Regions from separate parts of the Exiguobacterium sp. s70 genome, predicted to be linked through region 3. Evidence: predicted binding sites of a transcription regulator. Region 3 holds the regulator's gene; each other region holds the start of a gene.
The links. The regulator LexA, encoded in region 3, represses DNA repair genes until DNA is damaged. The targets are predictions, from matches to a motif close to CGAACATATGTTCG.
Positions count from the first base shown of each region.

Region 1: the regulator LexA is predicted to act here: its motif matches at 4,695-4,708, upstream of uvrB (excinuclease ABC subunit UvrB).
Region 2: the regulator LexA is predicted to act here: its motif matches at 2,596-2,609, upstream of KNP84_RS01845 (Y-family DNA polymerase).

Region 1 is NZ_JACSLV010000001.1:409,711-417,763, forward strand. It holds gene uvrA (excinuclease ABC subunit UvrA) at 1-2,664, opposite strand, end outside; gene uvrB (excinuclease ABC subunit UvrB) at 2,665-4,641, opposite strand; gene KNP84_RS02085 (sulfite exporter TauE/SafE family protein) at 4,786-5,640, shown strand; gene KNP84_RS02090 (MIP/aquaporin family protein) at 5,742-6,449, shown strand; gene glpK (glycerol kinase GlpK) at 6,480-7,997, shown strand; gene KNP84_RS02100 (PDZ domain-containing protein) at 8,039-8,053, opposite strand, start outside.
Region 2 is NZ_JACSLV010000001.1:364,760-372,812, forward strand. It holds gene KNP84_RS01835 (SLAP domain-containing protein) at 1-19, opposite strand, end outside; gene secA2 (accessory Sec system translocase SecA2) at 21-2,390, opposite strand; gene KNP84_RS01845 (Y-family DNA polymerase) at 2,628-3,923, shown strand; gene KNP84_RS01850 (YolD-like family protein) at 3,920-4,249, shown strand; gene KNP84_RS01855 (SulP family inorganic anion transporter) at 4,246-5,790, opposite strand; gene KNP84_RS01860 (Rossmann-fold NAD(P)-binding domain-containing protein) at 5,937-7,088, opposite strand; gene KNP84_RS15320 (NAD-dependent epimerase/dehydratase family protein) at 7,039-7,353, opposite strand; gene KNP84_RS01865 (hypothetical protein) at 7,493-7,684, shown strand; gene KNP84_RS01870 (hypothetical protein) at 7,732-8,053, opposite strand, start outside.
Region 3 is NZ_JACSLV010000004.1:43,631-51,683, reverse strand. It holds gene KNP84_RS10490 (ABC transporter transmembrane domain-containing protein) at 1-316, opposite strand, end outside; gene KNP84_RS10485 (YneF family protein) at 446-676, opposite strand; gene tkt (transketolase) at 800-2,791, opposite strand; gene KNP84_RS10475 (DUF896 domain-containing protein) at 2,990-3,223, opposite strand; gene KNP84_RS10470 (YneB family resolvase-like protein) at 3,284-3,928, opposite strand; gene KNP84_RS10465 (hypothetical protein) at 4,001-4,237, opposite strand; gene lexA (transcriptional repressor LexA) at 4,443-5,063, shown strand; gene KNP84_RS10455 (metal-binding protein) at 5,063-5,503, shown strand; gene KNP84_RS10450 (P-loop nucleotide/nucleoside kinase family protein) at 5,590-6,078, opposite strand; gene KNP84_RS10445 (DNA alkylation repair protein) at 6,141-7,244, opposite strand; gene glnA (type I glutamate--ammonia ligase) at 7,401-8,053, opposite strand, start outside.

The DNA of each region.
Region 1 (8,053 bases), on a different contig from region 3:
GAGTACCGTGTCCCCGTTCTCGACGAGGCGTTGCAGCACTTTCAACAACCGGGCGATATCATCGACATGAAGTCCTGTCGTCGGCTCGTCCAAAATATAAATCGTCTTGCCGGTCGATCGCTTATGGAGCTCAGAGGCGAGCTTGACGCGTTGCGCTTCCCCGCCCGACAGTTCCGTCGCCGGTTGTCCAAGTTTCATATAGCCGAGACCGACGTCATAAATCGTCTGAATCTTGCGCTTGATTTTCGGAATCTTGTCAAAGAAGTCGAGCCCTTCTTCAATCGTCATATCGAGCACGTCGGCAATCGTCTTGCCTTTGTACTTCACTTCGAGCGTCTCGCGGTTATAGCGTTTCCCGTGACACACTTCACACGGGACGTAGACGTCCGGCAAGAAGTGCATCTCGATTTTGATGATTCCGTCCCCGCGGCACGCCTCGCAGCGTCCGCCCTTGACGTTGAAACTGAAGCGGCCTTTCTTATAGCCGCGCATCTTCGCCTCGTTCGTCGACGCGAACACGTCACGGATATCATCGAATACGCCGGTATACGTCGCCGGGTTCGACCGTGGCGTCCGTCCGATTGGCGACTGGTCGATATCGATGACTTTATCGATATGGTCGAGTCCTTCAATCTTCTTATGCTTCCCTGGCTTCGCCTTGGCCCGGTTGATGTGATGGGCGAGCGATTTATACAGTATCTCGTTGATGAGCGTCGATTTCCCGGAACCGGAGACACCAGTGACGGCAATGAACATGCCGAGCGGAATCGAGACATCGACCCCTTTCAAGTTGTTCTCTTCCGCCTTCAAGATTTTCAAGAAGCGCTCGTCCGGCACTTTGCGTTCGGCCGGGAGCGGGATGAACTTCTTACCGGACAGATATTGGCCCGTGAGCGACTTTCGGTTCTTCATGAGCTGCTTCGGCGTCCCGGCGGCGATGACTTCTCCACCGTGTTCGCCGGCGCCCGGTCCGATGTCGATCAAATAATCGGCTGCCATCATCGTATCCTCGTCGTGCTCGACGACGATGAGCGTGTTGCCGATATCGCGCATCTGTTTGAGCGTCGCAATCAAGCGGTCGTTGTCTCGTTGGTGCAACCCGATTGACGGTTCATCGAGGACGTATAGCACGCCCGTGAGCCGCGAACCGATTTGCGTGGCGAGACGAATCCGCTGTGCTTCCCCGCCCGAGAGTGTCCCGGCGGCGCGAGAGAGCGTCAAATAGTCGAGACCGACGTTGTTCAAGAAGCTGAGCCGCTCGCAAATCTCTTGCAAGATGAGACGGGCGATGGCGATATCTTTCTCGCTCAGTTCCGTCATGATTGAATCGAACAAGTCGATGGCGTTGACGACCGACAAGTTCGTCACTTGGCCGATATGGTGACCCGTGATTTTGACGGCGAGCGTCTCTTCTTTCAAACGGTAGCCGCTACATGTCGGACAGGCGTGGGTCGCCATGTACGTCTCCATCTGTTCACGGATATAATCGGACGTCGTCTCTTTATAGCGGCGCTCGATGTTACGGAGCACCCCTTCGAAGAAGATCGTGTTCGTCCGGACTTGTCCGAAATCGTTCTCATAACGGAACAAGAACGACTCTTCATCCGTTCCGTGCAAGACGAGGTCTTGGTCCCGCTTGGACAGGCGTTCGAACGGCACATCCATGTCGATGTCGAAGTGTTTACACATCGAGGCGAGCAGTTGCGGATAATACTGCGAACTCGTCGGCTGCCAAGCGACGATTGCGCCTTCCTTCAGCGTCTTCGATGGGTCTGGGATGACGAGTTCCGGGTCGACGTCGAGTTTCGTACCGAGCCCGTCACACGTCGGACAGGCGCCGAACGGTGAGTTGAACGAGAACATGCGCGGCTCAAGTTCGCCGATCGAGAACCCACAAATCGGACAAGCGTGATGTTCGCTGAACAGGAGCTCGGTGCCGTCCATCTTATCGATGATGGCCCGACCGTCGGCAAGGCGAAGCGCCGTCTCGAGCGAGTCAGCAAGACGACCTTCGACGTCAGCGCGAACGACGAGACGGTCAACGACGACTTCGATTGAATGTTTCTTATTCTTATCGAGCTCGATCTCATCGGTCAGTTCAATCGTCTCGCCATTGACACGGACGCGGACGAACCCTTCCTTTTTGAGCGAGTCGAACACTTTGACGTGCGTCCCTTTGCGGCCCGAGACGATTGGCGCCAGGATTTGCAGGCGCGTCTTCTCCGGCAGCTCCATCACTTGGTCGACCATCTGTGAAATCGTCTGGCTCGAGATTTCGATACCGTGACGCGGACAGACCGGTTTCCCGATGCGGGCGAACAAAAGACGCAAGTAGTCATAGATTTCCGTCACCGTCCCGACGGTCGAGCGCGGGTTACGGCTCGTCGTCTTCTGATCGATCGAGATGGCCGGGCTCAGCCCTTCAATCGTATCGACGTCTGGCTTGTCCATCTGTCCGAGGAACTGGCGGGCGTAGGCCGATAAACTCTCGACGTAACGGCGCTGCCCCTCGGCGTAGATGGTGTCGAACGCGAGTGACGATTTACCGGAACCGGACAAGCCCGTCAAGACGACGAGCTGGTCCCGTGGAATATCGATATCAATGTTTTTCAAGTTGTTGACGCGCGCCCCTTTGATGACGATCGCATTTTTCTTTTCAGCCATTTAATTCCCTACCTTCAACTCCAAGATTAAGTCACGCAATTCGGCCGCCCGTTCGAACTGGAGGTCGCGGGCCGCTTGTTTCATTTCTTCTTCTAGCTTGGCGATGGCTTCCTCACGTTCAGCCGGCTTCATCGAGCTGAGTGATTCGAGCACATCCTCCTCGGCGTCGACCGTCGCGCGGATGACGCCGCGTACTTCTTTGCGGATCGTCTGCGGCGTGATGCCGTGTTCTTCATTATAAGCTTCTTGAATCGAGCGACGACGGTCGGTCTCTTCAATCGCGCGCGTCATCGAGTCGGTCATCTTATCAGCAAACAAGATGACGTGCCCGTTCGAGTTCCGCGCCGCCCGCCCGATCGTCTGAATGAGCGATCGGTCCGAACGGAGGAACCCTTCCTTGTCGGCGTCTAGAATCGTGACGAGACTCACTTCCGGGATGTCTAGTCCTTCCCGCAGTAAGTTGATTCCGACGAGGACGTCGTATTTCCCGAGACGCAGGTCACGGATAATCTCAATCCGCTCGAGCGTCTTGATTTCCGAGTGCATATAGTTGACCTTGATGCCCGCTTCACGCAGATAGTCCGATAAATCCTCGGCCATCTTTTTCGTGAGCGTCGTCACGAGGACGCGTTCGTCCTGTTTGATGCGGTCGCGAATCTGATCCATCAAGTAGTCGATCTGTCCTTTAATCGGATGAATCTCGATTGTCGGGTCGAGTAGACCCGTCGGCCGAATGATCTGTTCGATCATGTTCGGTGTATGTTCAAGCTCGTAAGGACCCGGTGTCGCCGAGATGAAGATCGCTTGCGACAATTTCTTCTCGAACTCGTCGAACTTGAGTGGTCGGTTGTCTTTGGCCGAAGGCAGACGGAAACCGTGGTCGACGAGCACTTGTTTCCGGGCCTGGTCGCCGTTGTACATGCCGCGCACTTGCGGGAGCGTCACGTGCGACTCATCAGCGATGAGCAAGAAGTCTTTCGGGAAGTAGTCGATGAGCGTGTACGGCGTCGCCCCTGCCTCCGTCAAGTTCAAATGACGTGAATAGTTCTCGATGCCTGAACAGTAGCCCATCTCGCGCATCATCTCGAGGTCATAGTTCGTCCGTTGTTCGAGGCGCTGTGCTTCAAGCAGTTTGCCTTCTTCGCGGAACTTTTCGAGCTGCTGTTCGAGCTCGGCCTCGATGTTGACGATTGCTTTTTGCAACTTCTCGTCACGAGTGACGAAGTGGGACGCCGGGAAGATCGAGACGTGCTCCCGGTCGGCGATAATCTCTCCGGTGAGTGGGTCCATCTCGCGGATGCGGTCGATTTCGTCACCGAAAAACTCAACGCGCAAGCACTGCTCGTCACGTGACGCCGGGAAAATCTCGACGACATCCCCGCGGACACGGAAACGGCCGCGCTGGAAATCGATATCGTTCCGTTCATATTGAATGTCGATCAGTTTGCGGAGCATCTGGTCGCGCCCCATCTCTTTGCCGACGCGGAGACTTAAGACGAGACTGTTATACTCTTCCGGGTTACCGAGACCGTAAATACAGGAGACGGAGGCGACGATGATGACGTCGTCCCGCTCGAACAAGGCCGATGTCGCCGAGTGGCGGAGTTTATCGATCTCATCGTTAATCGAGGCATCTTTCTCGATGAACGTGTCGGTCGACGGCACATACGCCTCCGGCTGATAGTAGTCGTAATAACTGACGAAGTATTCGACGGCGTTGTTCGGGAAGAACTCTTTGAACTCGGAGTAGAGCTGTCCGGCGAGCGTCTTGTTGTGGGCCAAGACGAGCGTCGGCTTCTTCACTTCTTGGATGACGTTCGATACGGTGAACGTCTTCCCGGTGCCGGTCGCACCGAGCAACGTCTGATACCGGTCGCCGCGATTGATTCCTTCGACGAGCTGACGAATCGCTTCCGGTTGGTCGCCGGCCGGCTTATATTCTGAATGTAAGTCGAACGGAACGCTAATCTTATCCATGTATATTCCTCGCTTTCTTTACCTTGCATATTGGCTTGATTATATCACATACACGAACAAATATTCGCTTCTGACACGCTTCCCAAATCGTTCCGCTTTTCGTTATCATGGAGAGTGAATCTAAACAGAAACGAGTTGGTCGTCATGTGGTCGCTTCTCTTTATCCCGCTCGGTGCCGTCGTCGGCGCCTTGTCCGGCTTCTTCGGCATCGGCGGCGGGGTCATCATCGTCCCAGTGTTGCTCTTTAGTGGATATTCGGCGGCCGAGGCCGTCGCCACGTCGCTCCTATTCGTCGTCGGGACGAGCCTGTCCGGCGCCAAGAAACATACGTCGCTCGGCAACGTGTCCTGGTCAACAGGCATCACGGTCGGCTTGGCCGGTGCAGTCACGGCGCAGCTGTCGAGCCGGCTCGTCCTCTCAATCTCGGGCACGTATGACTGGTTGCTCAATCTATTTTATCTGGCTATCCTATCTTATTTTGCCGTTACGCTATTAAAGAAAACATCTAAACCGCAGAAGCCGAAAAAATCATCGCTGCTTGCCGCCCTCGTCATCGGGATGATGGCCGGGCTGTTGTCGGCGCTGCTCGGTATCGGTGGCGGTTTCATCATCGTCCCGCTCCTCGTCAGTTGGCTCGGCTTCTCGACACATCGCGGGGTCGGGACGAGCCTGGCTGCCGTCCTGTTCATCTCGCTCGGCGGACTCGTCGGTTATCTCCCATCGCTGTCGCTCGACTACGTGACACCGCTCGCGTTGGTCATCGGCGCTTTCATCGGGGCCCCGTTCGGCGCCACGCTCACGAATCGCTATCACGATAAAGAGATCTCTAACCGACTCGCCTGGTTGTATATGGCCGTCATCACCTCAATCGCGCTCGATCTTGGTGCCGCCGTCTATGCGCCGCTCGCGTACGTCAGTTTGGCGGTCCTGCTCGCTTTTCTTGTCGGGATTGGACTCGACTTCAAACGGCGTATTGTCAATCAAAACCACTTTTCATAAGAAAAGTGGCTTTTTTTGCATATTCGGTTTTGAAACGCTTACATTTGGGGCATATAATGAAGTGGTAAGCCAAATTTAATATGGAAGGAAGGGAGTATCACATGTCAGCATTCGTCAGCGAAATTATTGGTACAATGCTACTCATCTTGCTCGGTAACGGTGTCGTCGCCGGCGTCGTCCTCCGTCATTCGAAAGCGGAGAACGCAGGTTGGGTCGTCATCACGTTCGGTTGGGGCTTCGCCGTTATGATCGGGGTATACGCAGCCGGAATCTACGGAGGGGCGCACTTGAACCCTGCCGTCACGGTCGGGCTCGCGACAGCAGGCTCATTCCCTTGGGCTGATGTGCCAGCCTACATCTTGGCACAGTTTATCGGGGCGTTCATCGGGGCCGTCCTCGTGTTCGTGCACTACAAACCGCACTATGATGTGACCGACGATCCGGGTGCCAAACTGGCCACCTTCTCGACCGCACCAGGGATTCGTAGCACGCCGTTCAACTTGATCGGGGAAATCATTGGTACGTTCGTTCTCGTCTTCGGAATTTTGTCATTCGGGGCCAACACGTTCACGGACGGCTTGAATCCGCTCATCGTCGGTTTCCTCGTTGTCTCGATCGGTCTCTCACTTGGTGGTACAACGGGATATGCCATCAACCCGGCACGTGACCTCGGGCCGCGGATTGCGCATGCGATTCTTCCAATCAAAGGCAAAGGGACGTCGGACTGGGGCTATTCATGGATTCCGGTCGTCGGACCAATCATCGGGGCGGTCATCGCCGCATTGGTTTACGGCATTCTTGTCCCATAATCTTTCTAATTTCTAAGGAGGCACTCTCATATGGAGAAAGAAAAACGTTATATCTTAGCACTTGACCAAGGAACGACAAGCTCACGGGCCATCATCTTCGACCATGACGGGAAAATCGTCACAGTCGCGCAACGTGAGTTCAAACAATACTTCCCGAAACCGGGCTGGGTCGAGCATAACGCTAACGAGATTTGGGGTTCTGTCCTCGCCGTCATGGCCGAGGCGTTCGGGTCGGCTGATATCGATCCAAAAGAGATCGCGGCCATCGGAATCACGAACCAACGGGAAACGGCTGTCGTCTGGGAGAAGTCGACAGGACGCCCAGTCTATAACGCGGTCGTCTGGCAATCGCGGCAAACGGCTGGCATCTGTGACGAGCTGAACGCGGCCGGACACGGGGACTTGTTCCGCGACAAGACAGGCCTCTTGATTGACGCCTACTTCTCAGGAACGAAAGTCAAATGGATTCTCGACAACGTCGAAGGTGCGCGCGAGAAAGCGGAAGCCGGCGACCTCCTCTTCGGGACAATCGACACATGGCTCATCTGGAAACTCTCAGGCGGTCACGCCCACGTCACCGATTACTCGAACGCCTCACGGACGCTCATGTACAACATCTATGAGCAGAAGTGGGACGATGAGCTCCTCGAGATTTTGACGGTACCAAAATCGATGCTCCCAGAAGTCAAACCGTCGAGTGAAGTATATGCCAACACGATCCCATACCACTTCTTCGGCTTCGAAGTCCCGATTGCCGGTGCGGCCGGTGACCAACAGGCTGCCCTCTTCGGTCAAGCTTGCTTTGAGTCTGGCGAAGGGAAAAATACGTACGGGACAGGTTGCTTCATGCTCATGAACACGGGCGAAGAAGCCGTTAAATCGGACCACGGGTTGCTCACGACGATCGCTTGGGGTTACGGCGGCAAAGTCGAATACGCACTCGAAGGATCGATTTTCGTCGCTGGTTCGGCCATCCAATGGCTCCGTGACGGACTCCGCATGCTCAAGTCGGCGAAAGATACGGAACAGTACGCCAACCGTGTCGAAACGACTGACGGCGTCTACGTCGTCCCTGCCTTCGTCGGTCTCGGTGCCCCGTACTGGAACTCGGACGTCCGCGGTGCCATCTTCGGCCTCACACGCGGTACGGAGAAAGAACACTTCGTCCGGGCGACGCTCGAATCACTCGCTTATCAGACGCGCGACGTCTTGACGGCGATGGAACAAGATTCTGGCATCGAGTTGAAGACACTCCGCGTCGATGGTGGTGCGGTCAACAACAACTTCCTCATGCAGTTCCAAGCGGACATCTTGAACGTGCCGGTCGAACGTCCGGAAGTGAGCGAGACGACGGCCCTCGGTGCCGCCTACCTCGCCGGACTCGCCGTCGGGTTCTGGAAAGACCAAGCTGAGATTAAACAGCAGTGGAAACTCGACCACCAGTTCGAACCGAACATGGACGAGGCACACCGCGAAAATCTGTATAAAGGCTGGCAACACGCCGTCGAAGCGACGATGGGCTTCAAACCATCGAAACTTGAACTTTAATCGAACGCACGAAAGGGAGCATCCGCCAAGGATGCTCCCTTTTATAATTTCCGTAA
Region 2 (8,053 bases), on a different contig from region 3:
GTTTCAACAGTCCGAACATGTCACAGCCCCTCCTCTTCCCGTTGCGCAAAGTATAGATCAAGCTGGCACAGTTGAATCGTCACGTCGCGGGCGATATCGAGATACGTCTCTTGGAAAATCTCGAGCCCTTCCTTGCCGAACTGACGACTCGGGTCTTCCTGGCCGTAGCTGCGGAGTCCGATGCCCTCTTTCAAGGCGTTCATCGTCGTCAAATGGTTCGTCCAGCGGATATCAAGGTGGCTGAGCAGTTGTTGCCGCGCGAAGGCGATGACTTCCGGGTAGCCCTCGATGCGCTCTTGCGCCGTCGCGACGATGCCGTCGATCCATGGTGCGAGTTCTCGTTTCAACTCTTCTTTGTCTCCGACCGTGTCGTCCCATGTCGGCGCCTGTTGCGTCAAATAGACATAGTCCTCGATGAGCGCCTCGGTCGCCCACTCTTCCGGGACGAGCTCAGCGTCGATATGACGGTCGAGCGTCTCGTTGAGCGCGAGGCGCATCATGGCGAGCACGTTGTTCAAGATGGCTGTCGCATTGGCATCGACCGCCTCATCGCGAATCGAGTAGATGATGCGGCGCTGTTCGTTCAAGACGTCGTCGAGTTTGAACATGTAGTCGCGAACCGATACGCCGACGCCTTCGATCGTCGTCTGGGCGTATTCGATGATGTCGCCTGCTTCCTTATGGCGAATCTCCCCGTGCTCGTCCGGCTTCAGTTTGTGCTCGACACGTTTCAACCGCTCGGCGGCATATCGTTTGACGAGGTCGTCCTCGAGTGAGACGAAGAAACGTGACATACCTGGGTCGCCTTGGCGTCCCGACCGTCCGCGGAGCTGATTGTCGACGCGGAGCGACTCGTGTCGTTCCGTCCCGATGACATACAAGCCGCCGCGTTCGCGCGCCGTCTCGTCTAAGACGATGTCGGTCCCGCGTCCGGCCATGTTCGTCGCAATCGTCACGTGTCCGAGCCGTCCCGCCTCGGCGATAATCTCGGCTTCTTGGGCGACCGTCTTCGCGTTCAACAGCTCATGCGTGATGCCCTGTCGCTCGAGCTGTTCGCTCACCGCTTCGGATTGAGCGATTGATGTCGTCCCGATCAGAATCGGTTGCCCCGTCGCGTGGATGGCCGCCACCTCTTGGCCGACCGCCGCATATTTATGGGCGATCGTGTCAAAGACGCGGTCCGGCAAGTCTTCACGCAGACGCGGCCGGTTCGTCGGCACTTGGACGACATCCATCTGATACGTCTTCATGAACTCTTCGCGTGACGTCTGGGCCGTCCCGGTCATGCCGCCGAGGAGCGGATACATCCGGAAGTAGTGTTGAATCGTGATCTCGGCCGTCGTCTTGTTCTCTTCGGTGATGTCGAGCTGTTCTTTCGCCTCGAGCGCCTGATGGAGGCCTTCCGACAGGCTGCGTCCTTCCATGACCCGGCCCGTGAACAAATCGATCAACTCGATCTTGCCTTCTTGGACGATATAGTCGACGTCCCGCTCGAACAATACGTTCGCCCGGAGCGCCTGCATCATGTAGTGATAGAGGACGTGGTGCTCAGCAGAAAACAAGTTGTCGACCGAGAACAACGCTTCAATCTTCTCGATGCCCTTATCCGAGAACATGACGGCGCGCGCCTCGAGGTCGACCGTATAGTCGTCTTCCGTCAATTGACCGAACACGGTTTGGGCGAGCCGCTTCAGGCGGACATGTGACTCATCCTTCTGGGCGATGATGAGCGGTGTCTTCGCCTCGTCAATCAAGACGCTGTCGACTTCATCGAGCAAGGCGAAATGGAACGGACGCTGTACCCGTTCTTCCGGCGAGCCGACCAAGTGGTCCCGAAGATAGTCGAACCCGAACTCGGTCCCGACCCCGTATGTAATGTCGGCCGCATACGCCGCTTGTTTGTCAGGGAGCTCCATCTCCGGCACGTTCAACCCGACCGTAAGCCCGAGGAACGTGTGAATCTTGCCGATTTGTTCGGCGTCACGTTGCGCCAAATAATCGTTCACTGTGATGACATGGACGCCTTTTCCTTCGAGTGCTTTGACGAATGCCGGTAATGCCGCGACGAGCGTCTTCCCTTCCCCGGTCGGCATCTCGGCAATGTTCCCTTCAAGTAGCGCAAGGCCGCCGATAAGCTGGACGTCATAGTGACGGAGCCCAATCGTCCGGACGGATGCCTCGCGGACGAGAGCGAACCCTTCCTCCGTGATGGCGCGGACGTCCGCACCGTCCGTGAGCCGCTGTTTCAGTTCGAGCGCGTACTGGCGAAGCGCCTCATCGTCTAAAGCGCGCATCGTTTCCTCGTACGCGTTGATGCGTTCGACTTGTTTCTTATAGGTTTTCAATCGTCGTGCCTGATCATTGGTCAATTGCTTCACAAAATCAATCACAGGATAGCCTCCATCGTCCGAAACCATATTTGTCTAGCTACCCTCTCATTATAACGGATTTTGTTTCCGACTCGTTTTTTTATTTTGGTAAATCCCAGAAAGTTGGAATTTCACTATTCATTACACCCTTTTTTTACTATTTTAAAAATTTCTTTTCATTTTTCTATTTGAGACGGCGTGAGACCGTGATACGATGAAAAAAAACAGAACGTTTGTTCGTAAAAAGGAGAGGTGGCTATGCGACGTCGGATTTTTTGTATCGACAGCGTCTCGTTCTATGCCAGTTGCGAGTGCGCCGCCCGCAAGTTAAACCCGTACAAGACGAAACTCGTCGTCTTATCAAACCTCCAAGACCACGGCGCCCTCGTCCTCGCCGCGACGCCGCCGATGAAGCAGCTCGGCATCAAGACCGGCTCTAGACGGTTCCACATCGACCGGTTGCCGTGGCACGAGCGGCGGCACGTCATCTACGCCGAGGCCCGGATGAGCCATTATTTGAACGTATCCGTGCAAATCGTCCACATCTTGCATCAGTTCGCACCCCCGGAGGCAATCCGCGTCTACTCGGTCGACGAGACGCTCGTCGACTTGACGGGGACGGAGCGGCTGTTCGGGAACGATGCGCACGTCGCCCGCCTCATCCGCTCGACCGTCTTCCGCTATACCGGCATCCCGGTCACGATCGGCATCGGTCCGAACAACGTCCTCGCCAAGCTCGTCCTCGACCTTCATGGGAAGAAGACGGGTGTCGCCAGCTGTTTCCTCCACGACGTCGAACGATTAATTCACCCGGCCCCGATCGGCAAGATGTGGGGCGTCGGTGCGAAGATGGAAGTCCATCTCCGGCGGCTCGGCATCGACACGATCGGCGACCTCGCCCGCTATCCGCTCGAGACGCTCCATGAAAAGTTCGGCGTCATCGGCGCCGAGCTGTGGCATCACGCCTGGGGCATCGATGAGTCGCCGACAATCCTCCCGCCAAGCTCTTTGTTCGGCGCGAAGCGGCAGCGGCCCCGGACGATCGGCCACGGCATCACGCTCATGAAAGACTATACGACGTACGCGGCCATCCGGCTCGTCCTACAGGCCATCGCCGTCGAGGTCGGGATGCGGACGCGACAGGCTGGTCTCGTCGGCGGCAGCGTCCATCTCGGCGTTCGCTACACCCGGACGAGCGAGCGGCGCGGCTTCAGCAAACAAAAAAAGCTCGCCCGCTTCACAGCGGACGAGCGCGAGTTCTTGCCGGTGTTGTTGACGCTTTTCCTCGACGCCTGGGACGAGACGGAGGCAGTCCGTTACGTCTCGGTCGCCCTCGGCAAGCTCGAGCCAAGGAGCGACCATGTCCAACTCTCCTTCTTCGAGGATGAGTGGGCCCGGGCGCGCCGGTTCGACTTCCTCGATCTCGTCGATAGCTTGAACGTCCGCTTCGGACGCGGCACGATCCGCCCAGCATCGAGTTTATTGAAAGACAGTCCGCTCCGGACGCGACAACGCCTCATCGGCGGACATAAACAAGGAGGTGAATCGTCATGAGCCAGACCCGCTACAAAGACCGCGGTGAATTGAAATGGATTCCGTTCCTCATGCCCGAGCACGTGGCGCTCCTGAAGAAATATTACGCCCACGTCCAAAAGATTGAGCTGCCCGACTTGGATGAGCAATTGCTCTACTTGTGGCAGACCGAGCTCGAACGCGCCATCCGTGAAGGTGACGCCGTTGAGCTGACGCTGTTCGACAACGGTATGACCCATACGGTGCGCGGCTACGTTCATGCCATCTATTATGCGGAGCGTGAAGTCGAGCTGTTCGACACGGACGTGCGCCGCATCCCGTTCGGTCAAATTCTGTCTGTCCGTTAAGACGCGTCAATCGCTTCCTGCGTCGTCTCAAACGTGTCGACGTACTCGAGCACGCCGTAATGCGTGAGTGTCTGGCGCACCGGTGTCGACAAGTGCGCAAAGACGACACGACGGTCGGCCGCTTTCAATTCCCGCACGACGCGGCGAATCTCTTCGACGGCCGTCACATCGATGACCGGACAACGGTGGAAGTTGAAGATGAACACGTCAGGCTCGTCATGGATATGATGCAACACATGCTCGAACATCTCAATCGCCCCGAAGAAGAGCGGTCCTTCGACGCTGAAGACGACCTGTCCGTCGCGCGTCACGTACCGTTCCGTCTGTTCGCGGACGTCAATCGTATCGGCCATCCGTTTCGCGAACAAGGCGAGTGCACAGATGACCCCGACCTCGACGGCGACGACGAGGTCGACGAACACAGTCAGCCCGAGCGTGACGAGCAAAACGAGCGACTCGGCCGACCGATGTTTGAGCATCTCGAAGACGTGGTGCCGCTCCGACATATTCCAAGCGACGCGCATCAAGATTGGGGCGAGTGCGGCCAATGGGACATAGCTCGCGAGCGGTGCCAACACGAGCACGGCGAGGAGCACCGTCAACCCGTGGATGACGCCGGAGCGGCGGCTGACGGCCCCTGCTTGAATGTTCGTCGCCGTCCGGGCGATGGCGCCGGTCGCCGGAATCCCGCCGAAGAACGGGACGACGACGTTGGCGAGCCCTTGCCCGAACAGTTCCTTGTCCGGGTTCATCTTCGTACCGGCCATGCCGTCCGCGACCGCACCCGACAATAGCGACTCGAGCGCCCCGAGGAAGGCGATGGCGAACGCCGATGGCATGAGCGTCGCAATCAAATCGAGGTCGATCACGAGCCAGTTGAACTCAGGCAGTCCGCTCGGGATGCCGCCATAGGCACTGCCGATCGTCGCGACTTCCCCTGGGATGACGAGACTGACGAAAGTCGGCACGAGCATCGCCATCAAGAGAAGCGGCAATTTGACAGGCAGTTTCGGTACGAGCCAGAGCGTCAAGAAACCGATGGCGGCAATGAAGACAGGCCATAGGCTCGCTTCATGTAACGACGTCACGAGCTTCAGTAAATTCTCGTGGAAGTGCGGCGCCTTCTGAAACGAGATGCCGAACAGTTCATCGAGCTGGTCGACGAAGATGACGACGGCAATCCCGGCCGTGAACCCGATTGTGACCGCCCGTGGCATGAAGCGGATCAGTCGTCCGACGCGGAGCACGCTCATGAGGAACAATAGGATCCCAGCGAGGAACGTCGTCACAAGCAACCCTTCGTAACCGTGCGCGAGCATGACGCCCGAGACGATCGGGATGAAGGCGCCGGTCGGTCCGGCGATTTGGAACGTCGAGCCCCCGAACAGGCTGACGAGGATGCCGGCGATGATGGCCGTATAGAGCCCGTACACCGGTCCGACGCCCGAGGCGATCGCGAACGCCATCGCGAGCGGGACGGCGACGACCCCGACGGTGATCCCAGCCGAGATGTCTTTCTGCCATCCTTGGCGTGATGTCATGAGGTTGTCCATTCTTGCATTCCTTCTTTCTATTAGGTCGAAAACGAGTTCAGTGTACGCCTGTCCCTGTCCTTTGTAAACGACTCTGGCGAAACGTTAACATAATCGACAAAACAAAAAGACGCATCGCGATGGATGCGTCTTCGTTAATTCGTGGGTGCCTCGACGACTTGATCGCCCTCATCCGCATCTTCCCCAAGCAGACGGACGTGACGGCCGAACAACCACATGACGACGAGGTGGGCTTTCGCCTGCGTCTTCGTATAGAACCACCACGGCAGCGCCGGTACGAACTCATGGATGGCGACGAGCCCTTCGTCCGACTCGGGGAGCCGTCTGAACTCGAGTCGGCCTGTCTTGTCATCCTCACTCAACTTCGCGAACAAGCCGCCATCGATTTCATAAGAGGCCATATCGTCCGTCGCCTCGTCTTCGAGCGACAGATGAAGCGCGACGAGTGACGGTCGCAGGAGCGCAATCTCCCAATCATCGTCTTCTTTCGTCGTCTGGATGAGCGGATAGGCGAGACGGCCGAGCCACTCGAAGTACGTGTCGGCCATCCATAGCGCCGATTTGTTCTCGGGCAGACCGAACCGTTGAATCGAGCGGACGGTATACTGTTGCGGCGCTTTTTTCTTCTTGCCGCCGCCCGACTTCTGCTTCTCTTCTTCCTCGAGCGCGTGCTCGACCGCTTCCTTGAACGGGATCTCCCCTTGTTTGACGCCGGTCGTGTCTTTCGCGACCATGGCGTGGCCCATGCTCTCGACGAGCGGATAGACGGTGTCTTTCGGTTCACCCGTCACAGCCATGACCCAGAGGCGGGACAGCTTGATGGTCGGGAACGGGAAGTCAATCATGACGCGACGTTTGCCCATGACGTCAGCCGTATCTTCAATCATCTTGCGATACGTCATCACTTCCGGACCGCCGATATCGATATGATGGTCGTACAGCGCCTCGGCGCCGACGACCGAGATGAGCGCCTGGACGGCTTCACGCAAATCAATCGGATGCGTCTCCGTCTTCGTCCAATTCGGGAGAATCATGACCGGCAACCGTTTGACGAGCTTCGCGAGAATCGGGAACGACGAGCCCTCCGGACCGATGATGAGCCCGGCCCGAATCGTCGTCACCGGCACGCCTTGCCCACCGAGAATCCGTTCGACCTCGAGCCGGCTCTTCAAGTGACGGGACAACGTCTTCGACTCTTTCGGAATGATTCCGCTCAAATAGACAATCTGTTCGATGTCATTCGCTTTCGTCGCCCGGGCGAAGTTGTCGGCGATGAGCGCGTCCATGTCTTCGAACGTCGCTTGCGTCAATCCATCCGCCGTCCGGAATCATCGAGTGGACGAGGAACATGGCGTAGTCTGCTCCCTCGCACGCCTCACGTGTCTGTTCATACGAGAACAAATCGCACGAACGCCACGTGATGTGGTCCTCGTCTTCCTTGTGTTTCGTCGAACGGGACAAAGCGATGATGTCGTATTCTTCTTTTAAATGGTCCATCACGTTCGAGCCAATGTAGCCGCTCGCGCCCGCGATGACGATGGTTTTTCGCATAGTGGTCACTCTCCCCTTTATTTACACATAAAGGTACTGTACCCGTCTTGGACTGAGATTAAATCAGTCTCACGCCCTACAGTATGTACTGGAAAATTTATGTAAGCTGAACTCAACTACAGGCGGAGGAGGAATGGCTATGGGGTTTTGGTATTTCTTGATGCTATTGATCGGTGGAGGGCTTGTGATACGCGGCCTATTTAGAAAGAACACAAACGGACTGATGCGGTTCGGCACACTCGTCATTGGAGGGCTGTTGATTGCACTCGGCTTGTTCATGTTCCAAGACGGCAGTGATGCGATTGTGGCGGATTTGTTTAACTTGTGGTGACCATGGATTGAACAAAAACACTTCCTGCGTGCAGAAAGTGTTTTTCATTAGAACAATAGAATTAACGGAATACCGTCATTAAGGATCTTCCCGTTTTTAGCGACATAGTCGACATGAACATCCGCATGGCGTAACATGTCGCTCTCTTGTAGCGCTGCCATCCAGGTGCGGACGAGTGCCTCATCCCCTGACTCCGGCATCCGAGGAATCGTCACCAAGATTGTCGGTACGACGTCGGCTGTTTTATAGGCGAGCGGGTTCGCCGCCGAAGCGTCGAGTTGTCGTAAGGCTACTTCATCGTAAAAAACATCGAACGTGACATCACGGCCAAACGCCGTCATGACCGAATCCTCGATGACATCCGTCACG
Region 3 (8,053 bases):
GTTGATCTAAATCGGTGAAATGGCGATAGAGCTGACTCCGCAACATCCGACCGAGCCGAATTGAAGCCCCAAAGATGAAGTACCGCCAGAAGAAGCGGGCCACATAGTTTCCGATGCCGACGGCCGCGAGCCCGCCGAGCAACATCCACAATAAATCTGTTTCGAGCGATTCTCGGTTGATCTCATCGACGATTCGGCCGATGATGCGTGGCGGCACGAGTTCGAGCGCCGCAACGAACATGAGTAGGACGATACCGAGCGCATACGTCCGCCATTCGAGCTTGAAGAACCAAGCCAATTGTTTGAATACACGAATCTGAAACACCCCCTATGTTGTCTTGAATTCAGACTATTCTTTTAGATTAGCGAAAGTTTGTTCGATTGTCTAACAAAAAATGGATACAAAAAGCACTTTGCGGGCGCAAAGTGCTTCGGTCGATCCGGTTTATTTCTTTTCGTTCTTCATTTGAACGTTCATGGCGCGCATCACTTGGTTGACTTTCTTCTGTGACGGCTTTTGACCCATTTGCATCATCAATGTACGAATCATATCTTCGTTGATCGGTGGGTTCTGTTCGAGGTAGTTCATCATGTATTTACGAGCGATAAAGAAACCGATCGCAATACCCCCGATTAGTGCTGCCACGATCAGAAGAATCCAGAATAATGTACTCAAGGCTTAACCTCCTCTACCATATGAAACATCGTTTTTTACTATACACTATATTACGCTAATTCGCTAGTCGTCTGTAAAAAAAGTGGTGACCCAAAACTCCGGGCCACCACTGATAGTAAGCGATTAAAGTGATTTGACAGCAGCGACGACGTTGTCGACCGACATGCCATATTCTTTCATGAGGAGATCCCCAGGGGCAGAGGCACCGAACTTGTCGATTCCGAGTACTTTACCGCCGAATCCGACGTATTTGTACCAGCCGAGTGTCGCGCCCGCTTCAAGCGAGACACGCTTCGTGATTGACGAAGGAAGGACCGATTCTTTGTATTCTGCTGACTGTGCTTCGAACAATTCCCACGAAGGCATCGAGACGACAGCCGCGTTCACGCCGTCAGCCGCGAGTGCTTCGCGAGCTTCGACGAGGACGTGTACTTCAGAACCTGTACCGAGGAGGAGGACGTCCGCCTCGCTCGAGTTACCGGCGACGACGTAGCCACCTTTAGCCGCTTCTTCGATCGACGTGCCTTCGAGTTCTGGCAACGCTTGACGCGTCAAGACGAGAAGTGACGGTGATGATTTCGTTGTGATTGCTTGCTTCCAAGCCGCAATCGTCTCTTTTCCGTCAGCCGGACGGAGAACAGACAAGTTTGGCATCGCACGGAAGCTCATCAAGTGCTCGACCGGTTCGTGTGTCGGGCCGTCTTCGCCGACCGCGATTGAATCGTGTGTCAAGACGAACGTCGATGGGATTCCCATGAGGGCCGCGAGTCGTACCGCTGGACGCAAATAGTCTGAGAAGACGAAGAATGTCGCGCCGTAAGGAAGGACACCACCGTGGAGTGCCATACCGTTGACGGCAGCTGCCATTGCGAATTCACGGACGCCGAACCAGATGTTGCGGCCTGCTGGATCTTCATCGAAGTCTGCAGCACCTTTAATCATCGTGTTGTTCGAGCCCGCGAGGTCAGCCGAACCACCGAAGAGTGTCGGCACCGCTTTAGCGATTGCGTTCAATACTTCACCGCTCGTTTGACGTGTTGCTTTCTTCGAACCGATTTCGAACGTCGGCAGCTCGCTGTCCCAACCTTCTGGGAGCTCGTTGTTCACTGCACGCTCGAACTGGGCACCGAGTTCAGGGTGTGCTGACTTGTAAGCTTCAACGAGTTCGTTCCAGTCCGCTTCATGCTTCGCGCCTGGCTCAACGACTTTATCGTTGAACAAGTCGTATACTTCGTTCGGTACGTAGAAGTTTTCGCCTTCCCACTTGTAGAACTGCTTCGTGAGCTCGATTTCAGCTTCGCCGAGTGGCGCGCCGTGTGAGGCCGATTTCCCTGACTTGTTCGGTGAACCGAAACCGATGACCGTCTTCACTTCGATGAGGGTCGGTTTCGACGTTTCCGCTTTCGCTTCGTCGATTGCTTTCGCGATTGTATCGATGTCCGTGCCATCTTCAACGCGAATCACTTGCCAGCCGTAAGCGTTGAAACGATCTTCGACACTTTCTGAGAACGACTTGTGAAGGTCGCCATCGAGTGAGATGTCGTTTGAATCATAAAGGACGACGAGCTTTCCGAGTTTCAAGTGACCAGCGAGTGAGGCAGCTTCTGCCGACACGCCTTCCATCAAGTCACCGTCTCCGCAAATCCCGTATGTGAAGTGGTCAACCACTTTGAACTCATCACGGTTGTAAGTCGCTTCCAAATGCTTTTCAGCCATCGCCATACCGACTGCCATGGCAATCCCTTGGCCAAGCGGTCCAGTCGTCGCGTCGACACCAGCCGTGTGACGGTACTCTGGGTGTCCAGGCGTCTTCGAATCCATTTGACGGAACGATTTGAGGTCGTCGAGTGAAAGGTCGTAACCAGATAAGTGAAGAAGCGAGTACAAGAGCATCGAACCGTGTCCCGCTGAAAGAACGAACCGATCGCGGTTGAACCAGTTCGGGTTTTTCGGGTTGTGACGCATCTTATCCGTCCAAAGTGTGAACGCCATCGGAGCCGCACCCATCGGCATCCCCGGGTGACCAGAGTTCGCTTTTTGGACCGCATCAATCGAGAGCGTCCGAATCGAGTTAATCGCTAATAATTCTTTAGTAGTTGTTTCCACTAATTTCATCCTCTCTGTTGTTACAAAGTTTCTACCCGTCATATTTTAGCATACTCATTCGTGTGTCACAACTAATTAATTAGTATAACACATTGAATGGAATCGTTTACTTCCTTTCGTCCAAAATCAGTCCAATAAGTCCCCCTGATCCCCGTTCGCGTATAACAAACATGCACACCCTATATGAAATAGGATGTGCATTCGTGGTCACTCCGAGCGATGTCGTTTCTGCTCGTCTTTCAATTTTTCAGGCGTTACATCGTTCCCGTCCGGATCGACGACCTTCATCCCCATCATTTGTGATTTGAATGATTGGCGGAACGCTTGCAAATATTGTTGGCGCAGCGCTTGCTGCTCGTCCATCTCTTCTGATGACAGTCCATCTGTCTTGGCTTTGTTGGCGAGAAAATTGATTCGCTCCAACTGTTCAGGTGCTAGCATCAGGCTCGCCCCCTCTCTACTGAATTTGTTCTTCTACTGTACAAAATCAGCGAGCAGGAATCAAGTTTCTGGCACTGATACGTGCTCCAAATAACGACGGTTCACGGTCGCTTTCGACACCTCATAGCCAAAACCACGTAGCGTGGCGGCAATTTCAGCGAACGTCAGTCCGCGCTCGCGCAGTTGGACGATCTCTTCGATCGGGACTTCGATTCGGCTCCGACCGCCTTGATCGTGATGTTGGATGTTGCGGTGCGGGTTGAACCCGTTCGCGACCGCCCGACGCATGCCGCGTGAGATTTTCGCATTATGGATTTTACGCTGGTACTCCTCGACGACACTGACGATTTCAAGCACCATCTTCTCGGCATCCGAGACGACGTATTCATCGGACGATTGCATCGTCAACAAGCGGACGTTATGTTTCATGAGCGTATGCAAGATGGCGATTTTCGCGTTCCCTCGTCCGAGGCGGCTGTCATCGCTCACGAGCACGGCATCGAGATTAGACGTCGAGACGTGCTCCAACAAATCGAGCAACCCCGTCCGATTGACCTCATACCCACTCTCTTGCTCACTGATCACATCGACGATTTCGGCGTCAAGACGTTTCGCCATCCGCGTCAGTTCGTCCGCTTGGCGACCGAGTGACGTCTCTTGCGTGGACTTGTTCGTCGACACGCGACAATAAATGACGACTCGCATCCCGTCACTTCCTTTCTTTCCATTCGCCCTCTACGATACACAGGTTCGGGGGCTGTTCGCAATCAGAAAAGATTATTCGGCGGCGAACCACGTCGTCTTGTCGTCTTCTTTCTCAGCGCGTTCGGCGAGAAGCTGTGCCTCGAGCGACTCGGCCTCCGTCAAGGCGACTTCTTCTTCGACGCTATGCTCGATCACCGGTTCGGTCGCGACGACATCGACGTCGTGGCGCATCTCCCCGACCATATAAAACGCGAACATTCCAAGTGCCAACATGCCGACTAAAATGATTCCATTGATTGTGTCTCTCATAACGATTACCTCCTGGGAATAAGAATACACGTTCTCGAGAACGTCTGTTCGTTTATCTGTTCTCATCATAAAACAAGAACTTCTGTTCGGTCAAGTAGAAAAAAACGAACGAATGTTTGTGCGCTCATGTGTTCTTGTGTTAAACTAAACCCATAAAGAATAGGATGCGTTCGCAGGTTATTCGACATAATCGAGGTGAAATCCATTGAAAAAAATGTCAGCAAGACAACAACAGATTCTTGATTTTATAAAAGCCGAGGTCCGGGCGAAAGGGTATCCACCTTCCGTTCGTGAAATCGGAGAGGCAGTCGGACTCGCATCGAGCTCGACCGTCCACGGCCACTTGGACCGTCTAGAGAAGCGTGGATTGATTCGACGTGACAAGACGAAGCCACGTGCCATCGAAATTTTAGATGAAGAGATGTCAGTCGTGGAAGACCATGATGCCGTCATGTACGTGCCGGTCATCGGGAAAGTCACGGCCGGTACGCCAATCACGGCAATCGAGAACGTGGAAGAGCACTTCCCGCTCCCGGCCCACGTCGTCGGTTCCGACAACGTCTACATGCTCTCGGTATCGGGAGACTCGATGATTAACGCCGGCATCTTGGATGGGGACCGTGTCCTCGTCCGCCAACAGAACACGGCCGACAATGGAGAGATTGTCGTCGCCATGACGGATGAAGGCGAAGCGACAGTGAAGCGGATTTATAAAGAAGCTTCGAAAGTCCGTCTTCAACCGGAGAACGACGAACTCGAAGCGATGTATTTCGATAACGTGTCGATTTTAGGGAAGGTCATCGGTGTATACCGTACGATTCACTAATGGCGAGTGGCAAGACACATACCCGTACGAATCTCGTGGCAATCGGTGCTCTTGCGATTGCCACGCCTTTTATTGACATCGATATTCCGACAGTGTTCCTATTCGGCGCCCTAATCGGGACGTTCTGGCTCTCCCCGGACCTTGACTTAAAGTCGGACGCCTATTATCGATGGGGACCACTCCGAGGCTTTTGGCTCCCTTACGTGAAGATTATGCCCCATCGGTCGTTATTCTCGCATCTGCCGCTCTTGAGTGATTTGATCCGGGTCATCTATCTAGGCTTCCCGCTCACGCTTTTGCTCACGTTCACGCCGTATGAGGAAGCTGCCAGATCGTGGCTCGACCTGAACGGGGCCGCCTGTTTCTTCGGACTCGTCTTCGCGACGACGTTACATACGACGCTCGATTATGCGTCGACGTTCTTCAAACGTGCCTTTTAAGCCAAACATTTATGCTATGCACCTAAAAGGGCAACCCGTCTACTAGACTGGGTTGCCCTTTTTAAGCGTCTGAAGATATTAACGGATTAATCATATTCGATAATTCGGATTCCTTCCGACTCAGAAGGTGCTTCAAAAAACGAAGTGACATGATCGAACACTTCTTTTGTGTCAAATGCTGCCCGTTCAGGCATTTCTGTCCGCCTTTTAGCAATTCGTCTCATACACTGCTCGTCGCTAAGATTCAGATAAATCAATTGATGGTCTGCCCCAACCTTGTTCGCTATGGCAAGAAACCATTGACGTAGACCGATTGTGTTGGCAGGGAAGTCCATCACGACATTTGTCCCTACTTCAAGCATACGCTGGACAGTTGTTTCTACGATTGGTTTGAGCAGTTCAGAGTGTCGTCTGTAATCTTCGAACGTATGAATCTGATTAGGATAAAGTGCCTGTAACCACTCATCCTCGGACAACCGTACCGCATGCTTTTCGAGCTCGAGTCGCTTGGATACCGTTGATTTCCCTGCCCCCATCTTCCCACAAAGAAAAAATAATGTTCCTTTTTCCATCATGATCATCTCTCCTGTCCACACAGATGTGGGTGCTGACATCATATTGTTTCGCAAAGTATGATTCAATCATCGCGTTTATACAACATGATGTGATTCTCAGCGACTTCGCGTCCATTGACCAGCAAAACGACACGATGCTCACCCGGATAATGTCGGCGCGTCGTCAAATCTGCCCAACTGTGCATCCTGTTCGCGACCAGTCGCGCACCCCCGGCGACGATTTTATTCGCTAGCAGAAATGCCTTACGACTCGCTTTCCCGTTCGCTTTTATGAAATCGATGGCGTATTCGACCCGAATATAGGCGGCATCGCCTGGACGAATCGACACATCGTATTGAATCTCGCACGCCTCCCCTATGCTGAGCACGTTCGGATGTATCGAAATCGATGCGTTGACGGTCAAATCCGTTTCTTGCGTATAACCGAACAGCGTTAAGCCGTCAGGATGTGCGGATTTGATCAATGTTCGGCACGCATGTCTGATGACCCAATCGGTATGAGGATGTTCGCCTTGCCATCGACGCGAGACTTCGAGCACGGCTTCCGGGTGATCTTTCGAGATATCGTTGAGATTGTTGGCGACACTTTTCCTTACATATAATGATGGGTCTTCTTTCAATAACTCTAAAACCGCAAACACGGGAGCCGGATTTTCTCTGAACATCGGTAATGACTCCGCCCACGGAAGACGAGGACGACAGCCTTCACTTGCCAATCTTCGCACATGCTCATTCGGATGCTTGGCCCATGCCATCATGCGATCCATTACTCGCGTCGAATCACGAAGCAGAAAAGGTCTGATTGCGAATTCAGAAGACGATTTCTGCGTGAAGAGTTCGAGTGCTGACATCGAGCGTTCCCAATGTTCTTCCGCCTGTCCATACACTTCTACGAAGTCGGGAAAGAATAAATATGGAAAGCCGACACAATCGTCTGCAATTTCAACCAATACATCTATAGCTGACTCATAGTTTTGAGGTAAGTACTCCCCGAGCTTTGTCGAAATACGGCGCATACGCCCTTTCAGCGCTAACGCTTCCCATGACTCATCTACAATCGATGCGACAAATGCTTGTATATCAAACGATGGGTAAACGGATTGAATACGTCGTCCAAATCCTAGCAAAAAATCCTCATGATATACCTCTTTCAACGGTGTGGCCACGTCTTCCATCTCCTTCAGTTTCGTCTAGTCCGCTCATCCAGCCATACATTCTTCCTCATTATATAGAACGATAGAAAAAGAGTCCTGAATGAGTTCTTCTTGCGAAGACTCCTTCAGGACTCTGATTGGTAGGGTTAACGTCCCCAGTTCATCTACTTAGTAGAGCGTCATGTACTGATCGCGTTCCCACTCTGTTACTTGCGTACGGAACATATCCCACTCGATTTCTTTCAACTCGAGGAAGTGTTCACCGATGTGGTCACCGAGTGAATCCATCACGACTTTATCGGCGCGAAGTACTTCGAGTGCGTCGAAGAGTGTAGCCGGAAGGTCGTCAATGCCGTTTGCAACACGCTCAGGCTTGTCCATCACGTAGATGTTGCTGTCAATCGGCTTCGGAGCTGTCATGTCTTTCTCGATTCCGTCGAGGCCAGATGCCAAGAGGGCAGACAACGCAAGGTACGGGTTCGCCGCTGGGTCAACTGAACGCACTTCGATACGCGTCGAGAGGCCACGGGCCGCAGGTACACGAACGAGTGGTGAACGGTTGCGCGCGCTCCATGCTACATAGCAAGGTGCTTCGTAACCAGGTACGAGGCGCTTGTACGAGTTGACCGTCGGGTTACAGACGGCCGTGAACGCACGAGCATGCTCGAGAATCCCTGCTGTGAAGGCGCGGGCCGTATCAGAAAGTTCCATTTCGCCGTTTGGATCGTAGAAGACGTTCGTGTCACCTTTAAAGAGCGACATGTTGGCGTGCATCCCTGAACCGTTGACACCGAAGAGTGGCTTCGGCATGAACGTCGCGT